Regions from separate parts of the Pseudomonas sp. B22129 genome, predicted to be linked through region 2. Evidence: riboswitches for the same ligand, from Rfam matches in the RefSeq annotation. Region 2 holds a riboswitch; the other holds the start of a gene.
What was found. A riboswitch is a leader RNA that binds a small molecule or an ion and turns the genes downstream of it on or off. The one in region 2 is predicted to bind cobalamin.
Positions count from the first base shown of each region.

Region 1: another riboswitch for cobalamin. It lies ahead of AB4P94_RS24595 (CbtB domain-containing protein); the one in region 2 lies ahead of AB4P94_RS23910 (CbtB-domain containing protein).

Region 1 covers NZ_CP162592.1:5,407,123-5,411,329, forward strand. The annotation lists gene AB4P94_RS24580 (alpha/beta hydrolase) at 1-163, opposite strand, end outside; gene cobF (precorrin-6A synthase (deacetylating)) at 175-930, opposite strand; gene AB4P94_RS24590 (histidine phosphatase family protein) at 976-1,530, opposite strand; cobalamin riboswitch at 1,566-1,696, shown strand; gene AB4P94_RS24595 (CbtB domain-containing protein) at 1,728-1,940, shown strand; gene AB4P94_RS24600 (CbtA family protein) at 1,960-2,688, shown strand; gene AB4P94_RS24605 (DUF4865 family protein) at 2,693-3,232, opposite strand; gene AB4P94_RS24610 (LysR family transcriptional regulator) at 3,326-4,192, shown strand.
Region 2 covers NZ_CP162592.1:5,217,919-5,222,125, reverse strand. The annotation lists gene cobM (precorrin-4 C(11)-methyltransferase) at 1-582, opposite strand, end outside; gene AB4P94_RS23920 (cobalamin biosynthesis protein) at 652-1,044, opposite strand; gene AB4P94_RS23915 (CbtA family protein) at 1,041-1,745, opposite strand; gene AB4P94_RS23910 (CbtB-domain containing protein) at 1,757-1,945, opposite strand; cobalamin riboswitch at 2,040-2,249, opposite strand; cobalamin riboswitch at 2,357-2,557, shown strand; gene cobW (cobalamin biosynthesis protein CobW) at 2,650-3,711, shown strand; gene cobN (cobaltochelatase subunit CobN) at 3,715-4,207, shown strand, end outside.

The DNA.
Region 1 (4,207 bases), 190 kb from region 2:
CCTCGTTACTGCCAAAGCCGTGCAGGAAAATCACCAGCGGCTGGTTACGCGCCTCACTCTGGGTCTGTTCCAGGTACGTCAGCGGCAAGTCCGTGTGCAAGCTGGAATCGGCATGGACGGCACCGGCTGACAACGCCAGCGCCAGGGCAAGCAGTTTGAGCATGGAAAGCGACCTCAAGGTTTGCGCAACAGGTAAGTGTCCATAATCCAGCCATTTTCCAGGCGTGCCGCCTTGCGCACCCGTTGGATTTCGTCAGCCACTTGCGCCACTTTGCCGCTGATCAGGATTTCATCCGGCGTGCCCAGGTAGGCGCCCCAGTAGATGTCCAGGTCTTGATCGGCCACGGTGCGGTAGGAATCTTCGGCGTCGAGCATCACCACCAGCGTGTCGGCATCACTCGCCTGCCCTGCGGCCAGACGGCGCCCGGTGGTGATCTCGATGGAACGGCCGATGCGGTTCAGCGGCACCTTATGCTGCGCGGCCAGGGCCTGCACACTGGTGATGCCAGGGATCACTTCGAACTCAAACTCAGCGCGGCCGCTGGCAAGAATCGCCTGCAGGATACGAATCGTGCTGTCGTACAACGCCGGGTCGCCCCAGGCCAGGAAAGCGCCTACTTCGCCGTCGATCATTTCCTCGTTGATCATGCGCTCGAAGGTCTGCTGCTTGTCGCGGTTCAGATCCTGCACGGCGGTGGTGTAATCAATGTCACCGCGCACGCGCTCGGGGCAGTCAGCCTCGACGAAGCGGTAGCCGGGCTCGCTGATGTAGGTCTCGCAGATCTCGCGGCGCAGGTCGATCAGCTTGTCTTTACTCTGGCCCTTGTCCATCAGGAAAAACACGTCGGTGCGGTTCAGCGCCTTCACGGCCTGCATCGTGATGTAGTCAGGGTTACCGGCGCCAATGCCGATGATCAGGATGCGTTTCATGGGTTGCTCTCATTGCGGGGCGTGGATTTTGCCATGTTCGCGCGCTCAGGCGTGAGTTTCCAGGCGCAGGCGCCACAGGTTGTTGAAACGCAGTTCGGTGGCAGACAGCGGCTCGACGTCGATCCGGTAGAACATCGAGACAGGAAACTGCATGACGTACAGCATGGCGGCGCGGATCACGAAGGGATGGGTGACGGCGACCACATGGCCAGGCTGGGTTTCCAGCGCCTTCATCCATTGCCCGACACGAACACAGAGCTGATCCACCGATTCGCCACCATGGGGCGCACTGGCGCTGTCGGTCATCCAGGCCATCAGTGAATCGCTTTCCAGCTCACGGATGGCCTGACCTTTCCAGCCACCGAAATCGCCATCTCGCAGCGCCCCATCAATGTCTGCGTCATCACCGAACAAGCCTGCCGTCTGCCGGGTTCTGGCTTCGGGCGCGCACATCAGGCGCCGGTTCTTCTTGTAGCGACCCGCCAGGGACAAGGCCGCGCCCTGCCAGTCCATCAAGACGGATTCGTCATCAGGAAACCGCCCCTGTTTTTGAAGGGGCGTGAGGGCATGGCAAATCAGGGTCAAGCGGGTGGCCAGCATCACAATTCACTCTGTTTCGGCGCGCAGTCAGCGTAGACTCGCCAAGTTGTTTCAACATGTTACAACGAACATGAAACAGGAAGCCGGTTCAAACCCGGCGCGGTCGCGCCACTGTATTCGGCCTCACAGCCGTAAGCCAGACCCTGTTTCAGCCCTCTCGCTATCCATTTCGGGACGCGTCATCCCTGGAGGTTTTCATGGCTAACACCGCTGCAACAAACCCTGATGTCTATGTGCCGACCATCCCCCTGGGCGAAATCCTGCCCTGGGCGATCTTCGGCGGCCTGCTGTTGCTGCTGGCGATCTACTTCGTCGGCGCCGAGCAAGGCGCCACGGCCGTGTTCAAAGGCATGTATGTGCACGAGTTTGTGCACGACGGCCGCCACCTGCTGGGTTTCCCCTGCCATTAATTGATAAGAGAGACATGACATGACAGGGCATTTACTCGTACGCGGGATGCTGGTGGGCTTGCTCGCCGGCGTGTTGGCGTTTGGCTTCGCCAAGACCTTTGGTGAGCCGCAGATCGACAAGGCCATCGCCTTTGAAGACCAGATGGCACAGATGCACGGCGATGCGCCGGAAGAAGAACTGGTGAGCCGCGAGGTGCAAAGCACCTTTGGCCTGTTCACCGGCGTGGTGGTGTACAGCGTATCCCTGGGCGGCATCTTCGCCCTGGTGTTCGCCTACTCCCTGGGCCGCATCGGCAAGGTCGGCCCGCGCGGCCTGGCGGCGCTGCTGGCATTGGCGGCCTTCGTCACCCTCATCGTGGTCCCAGGCCTTAAATACCCGGCCAACCCGCCGTCGGTGGGTGACCCCGAGACCATCGCACAGCGCACCAAACTGTTTTTCCTGATGCTGCTGGTATCGGTGGCCGCCGCCGTGATCGCGATCAACGCCGCACGCAAGCTGATCGCCCGCCGTGGCCTCTGGGCCGGCGCCATCCTTGGCGTGGTGCTGTACCTCGTGATCGTGTCGGTGGCCGGCAGCCTGTTCCCGGTGATCAACGAAGTGCCCGAGCAATTCTCCGCCGTATTGCTGTGGAAATTCCGCGTGGCGTCCCTGGGTATCCAACTGGTGCTGTGGACCACCCTGGGCCTGGTATTCGGTGCTGTGGCCGAACGCAAATTGAGCCAGCCACAGGCAAGGTTCAACTCGTAATGCGTTAGATCCCCGGACGGGCCAGGTACCACACCTGATAGCCCGTCCCGGGATGTGCTGCGTCCAGCGCCGCTGCCGACAAGGTGATCCGTATCAAGCGCCAGGCCTGCACATCCAGCGCCAGGAATACCGCGAACGTGTCGCTGCTATCCGCCAGCTGTTGGTTGCGCACTTTCTCCTCGGCCAGGATCGCAGCCCGATCCGCACCCGGCTCCAGCGGCCATTCTTCCCGATACAAACTCAACGCGTTCTGCGCCGGGCCCCGTTGCACGTCCAGCGGCAGCCAGCTCTCGATGTGCGGGCGGCCAAAGCTGTCGAGCACCTTCTGAAAGCGTGCCCCCAGCAAAAAATCAGCGGCCTGCAACGGGTCGGCCCACAGGTACACCGACGAGTACAGGTTGCCCCCACGCTCCTGGCCGATAAACGCCTTGAACAGCAACCCTTCAGCGTGATCCCACAACGGCCCCAACTGTGCTGCGCGGCGGCGAATCACGCCCATGTCGTAATCGGCAGGCAGGCGGTGTGAATACTGTTTGGCAAACATGGCGAAACTCCCGTGCAAGATGAGATTGCAGCTTGCGCAGGGCCGATGATTTCAACAAGATATCATCCGATATAAGTGCAATAAGGAGTTGAAATGACTGATGCACTCAAACCCCTGGATATCGACACCGTACAGGCCTTCGTGCTGGTGGCTGACTTCACCAGTTTCACCCGCGCGGCCGAAGCCCTCGACACCTCGCAGGCCGCCATCAGCCTCAAGCTCAAACGCCTTGAAGAACGCCTCGGTTATCGCCTGCTGGAGCGCACCCCGCGCCATGTAAGGCTGTCGCCCCGGGGCGAGCAGTTCATCGTCGCCGCTCGCGCGTTGCTCAATGCCCATGAACGCGCCTTGGGTGACATGGGCACTCAAGCACCGAGGCGCTTGGTGATCGGCATCAGCGACCACGTGGCGGGGCCGGACTTGCCGTTGTGGCTCAGCCGATTGGCGGCGTATGACCCAATGGTGATTCTTGAAGTGCGCATCGCTTCCTCGCGCGACCTGGTCGCCGCCTTTGATCGCAACGAACTGGACGCGGTGATCGTGCGCAACGAGGGCGACCGCCAGGACGGTGACGTACTGGCGGTGGAGCGCTTCGGCTGGTTTGCCGCACCGACCTGGCAGCACAGCCCGGGCACTCCACTGCGTATGGCGACCATGGCGGCGCCTTGTGGGGTGCGGCATTTGGCAACGCGGGCGCTGGATGAGGCGAACGTGGATTGGACCGAGGTGTTTGTCGGTGGCGGCGTGATGGCCGTGGGCGCAGCGGTCAGCGCGGGGTTGGGGGTGGCCGCCCTCGCCCATCGGGTAGCGCCGGCGGGGGCTGTGGAGGTCGGCGAACAATTCGGATTGCCGGTTTTGCCGGTCAGTGAGGTGGTGCTGTATAGCCGGATCAGCGATGCGCGTTCGCGGGAAACGTTGCGGGCGTTGAGTGCTACGTTTCGCGGGGTGTTGCAGCGGTAGTGGTTTTTTTGGGGG
Region 2 (4,207 bases):
CGGCCAGGTCGCCCGGTGCACCACGGCAATCGGGCAATCCGCGCCATAGTGCGGCAGCAACTCGGTAACAATCTTCTCCAAATGGTTGACCCCCAAATGAATTGCCATGGTGGTGCCGTGGCGCGCCAGGCTGTCGAAATCCTCGCCGGGCGGCATGCTGGTTTTATCCGCATAACGGGTCAGGATCACACTTTGGGCGATATCCGGCAGGGTCAGTTCGGTTTCCAACAGTGCGGCGCAGGCCGCTACTGCCGTGACGCCGGGGATGATCTGGAAGGGAATGCCCAGCTCGCGCAGATGGCGGATTTGCTCGCCAATCGCCCCATACAGGCTCGGGTCACCCGAATGCACGCGCGCCACATCCTGGCCCTTGGCGTGGGCGGCCTTGATCAGGTCGATGATCTGCTCCAAGTGCAGTTCGGCGCTGTTGACCACGTGTTGCGCCTGATGGCCTTCCAATACCGCTGCCGGTACCAGCGAGCCGGCATAGATGATCACCGGGCAACTACGGATCAGCCGCTGGCCTTTGACGGTGATCAATTCCGGGTCGCCGGGGCCGGCGCCGATGAAGTAGACGGTCATGGGAATTCCTGTCGAAAAAACGGGCGAGCATGAAAGTGGCTCATGATCGAGCGCGCTGATTATCGGGGTTTAGCCGGCGCACGCCAATGCAAAGGTGGCCTGGGCGGTTTTTTTGCGGGTGATCAGCAGGCGGGAAGGGCCGTTGCAGAGGTGTTCGGCCAGGGCCAGTGCAGCGCTTTCGGCGATGCCGTAGCAGCCGGTGTGGGCGAAAGCTACGTCGGATTTATGGCTCAGGCGAGCTTCGTAGGGAGCGAGTTGCTCGGCGCTGAAACATTCAAAGGGCAGGTTCAGCCGTTGGGCCAGGGCAAGTAGCCCCGGCTCATCCTTTTTGCGATCAATACTGGCCAGGGCGGTGATGTCTTTACATTTGACGCCGCCCTCGGCGAGGGCGGCGTCAAACAGCGCCAGCAGGGTGTGAACGTCACAGCCCTGTTGGCAACCCAGGCCGACGACCAAGATCATGCCGAGTATTGGCCATCGCGGTTACGGCGAAACAGCCAGGCGCTGATCAGGCCCAGGGCCAGCCAGAACGCCACGTTGGTCAGTTGCGAGGCGATTTTGAACTGCGCTTCCAGAGCCTCCGGCGCCAGCATCGAATGCACGTCCGGCTGCGGCGCGCCGATCACATGGGGCACGACCAGAATCGCCACGCCCAACATTTTCAGCAGCCAGTTGCGACCGAATACCAGCAGCGCGATGCCGGCTGCAGTCGATGCGGCGGTGCCGATCCACCAGATCTGACGTTGCGCCAAGTCAGCGGCGGCGGTGCCCGGCAACTCCGGCGGCAGGCCCAGGGTTGGCGCGAGTACGAACGTTGCGTAACCGGCCAGGCCCCACAGCAAGCCCTGAGCGGTGCGGGTCGGCGCGCGCAGCGTGTAGAGGCCGGCCAACATCAGCGCAAACCCCACGGCCACCACCAAATTACCGCCGGTGGTGGACAGCACGCGCTGCCAGCCATCTTCCGGCTCCCAGGCTTCGGCATCGTGAGTGTGCGCAGCCGCACCTTCGGCGTGTTCATGAGCGACTTCGACAGCGGGCGAGGCGTTTTCAAAGGTTTCCGCCTGCAAAATCAGCGGGGCAACCCAGAAGCTCTGCAGCAGGGTCAGCAGCAGGGCGGCCAACAGGCCGGTGAACCCTGCGGTTTGGGCGATACGCTTGATCATGTCGGCAGGTCTCAGTGGCACGGGAACGCGGCGCTGTGGCGGGTATCGTGGGCGGCGTTGTGCACCGCTTCGATGTGCGAGAAACCGGCGAAATACACCAGGCACGCGCCGAGGATCGACGCACCGATGGCGGCGGTCAGGCGTTGGCTCAGGGTGGCGGTGCTGCTGGCGGTGTGCGAGGTGCTGCTGATGATCGACATGGCGCGTCCCTTCGGGGTTTCAGGGTGGCGCAGGCGCATGAAAACCCCGCGAGCCGGGCACGCAGGGTTCGAACAGCGCCCGCCCACCGCGGGTTTGTTATCTGATTTTTCGGGCCGGTCTCCGGGCTTGCGAGGGGGCTCTTGGAAAGAGTCCTGAAAGCATCGCCTTCCCATGCATTCGCACAGTGGCTGTGATACTTCGCTCGCTTACCGTTGCGGGGGCAGCACCGGACTGGTCATATCGCTATAACGCACCGGTTTCCCGTTTCACCCTTTGCAGGGCACCCGAAACAAGGTGTGTAGGAGAGCATGGGGGTGGGAGGGGAGTCAATTCGGATCTGGGTACATATCCGTTACCCAGATAACGGATATACACACCAACCCCATCATTGACCATCCCCCAAGCACTGCGTAGCCTTGTGCCCTCGAGGTTCTTCGGCCCAGGCCGAAGCTAAGAAGGGAACGCGGTCCAAGCCGCGGCTGCCCCCGCAACTGTAAAGGGTTCATCTGACTGCCACGCCACTGCCAAATCGGCGGGAAGGCGCAATCAGCGCCGGTCGCAAGACCTGCAAGCCCCAAGCCAGGAGACCTGCCTCGCAACCGATTTTCCACTTCAACCGGGCGGGGTGATCCGGTGACGAAATCAGCCTCTGCGCACCGCTGCAGGGCTTGTCGTCCCGTATGCCCGCCCCAAAGGGCATCCGATGAAAACACTGGCCAAACTCCCCGTCACCATCGTTACCGGCTTTCTCGGTTCGGGCAAAACCACCTTGCTGCGCCATATGCTCGACAACGCCCAGGGCCGTCGCATTGCGGTGATCGTCAACGAGTTCGGCGAGTTGGGCATTGATGGCGAAATCCTCAAGCAGTGCTCCATCGGCTGCACCGAAGAAGAAGCCAATGGCCGCGTGTACGAGTTGGCCAACGGCTGCCTGTGCTGCACCGTGCAGGAAGAGTTCTTCCCGGTGATGCGCGAACTGGTGGCCCGTCGCGGTGACCTCGACCATATCCTGATCGAAACCTCGGGCCTGGCCCTGCCAAAACCGTTGGTACAAGCCTTTCAGTGGCCGGAAATCCGCAGCGCCTGCACGGTCGATGCGGTGATCACCGTGGTCGACAGCCCCGCTGTGGCTGCCGGCACCTTTGCCGCATTCCCGGACCAGGTTGACGCCCAGCGCAAACTCGACCCGAACCTGGACCATGAATCGCCGCTGCACGAGCTGTTTGCCGACCAACTGGCCAGCGCCGACCTGGTCATCCTCAATAAATCCGATCTGATCAGCCCCGAAGACCTGGCCCGCGTGCGCCTGGAAGTCGCCGAAGAGCTGCCGCCAGCGGTGAAAGTCATCGAAGCCAGCAGCGGTCGCCTGCCGCTGGACGTGCTGATCGGCCTGGGCGCCGGTTCCGAAGAACACATCGACGGCCGCCATAGCCATCACGATCATCACCACGAGGGTGAGGATGATCACGATCACGATGCTTTTGATTCGATTTCCATCGACTTGCCGCAAGCGGATGAAGCCCTGTTGCTCGACGCCCTGACTCAGTTGGTGGTGCAGCACGGCATCCTGCGGGTCAAAGGCTTCGCGGCGATCCCGAACAAGCCGATGCGCTTGCTGATCCAGGGCGTGGGCACGCGTTTCGACAAGCACTTCGACCGTGCCTGGGGCGCTGACGAAGCGCGCATCACGCGCCTGGTGCTGATCGGCCAGGCGCTGGACGCAGCAGGCCTCGAAGCGCAACTGCGCGCTGCCCTCAGCGTTTAACCCATGCACCTGCTCAGGACTCAGCCCGGTGGTTTCGTCTCGGACGATAATATTGCCGACCTTGGCCAAACCCCTGCCGAGTTGGTGATCCTGTGCAGCGGTGATTCCAGCCTGGCACTGCTGGCCGAAGCCGCCCGGCAGTTGCCCGACGACTACCCCAGCTTTCGTTTGGCCAACCCGATGCAGGTGCAGAACCATGCCTCGGTCGACCTGTATGTCGATGAGGTGTTGCGCCACGCCAAGGTCATTCTGATTTCGCTGCATGGCGGCATTGGTTATTGGCGTTACGGCATCGAGCGTTTGGTGGAGTTGGCGGAACGCGGCGTGCAGTTGATTCTGGTGCCGGGGGATGATCGCCCGGACCCGGAACTCAGCAGCCTGAGCACCGTGGGCGTGGAGGTGCGCGACCGTCTGTGGCATTTCTTGCGTCAGGGCGGGATGGGCAATGCCCTGGCGTTCTATCGCTGCCTGGCCAGCGGTTTTTTAGGCCGCGATT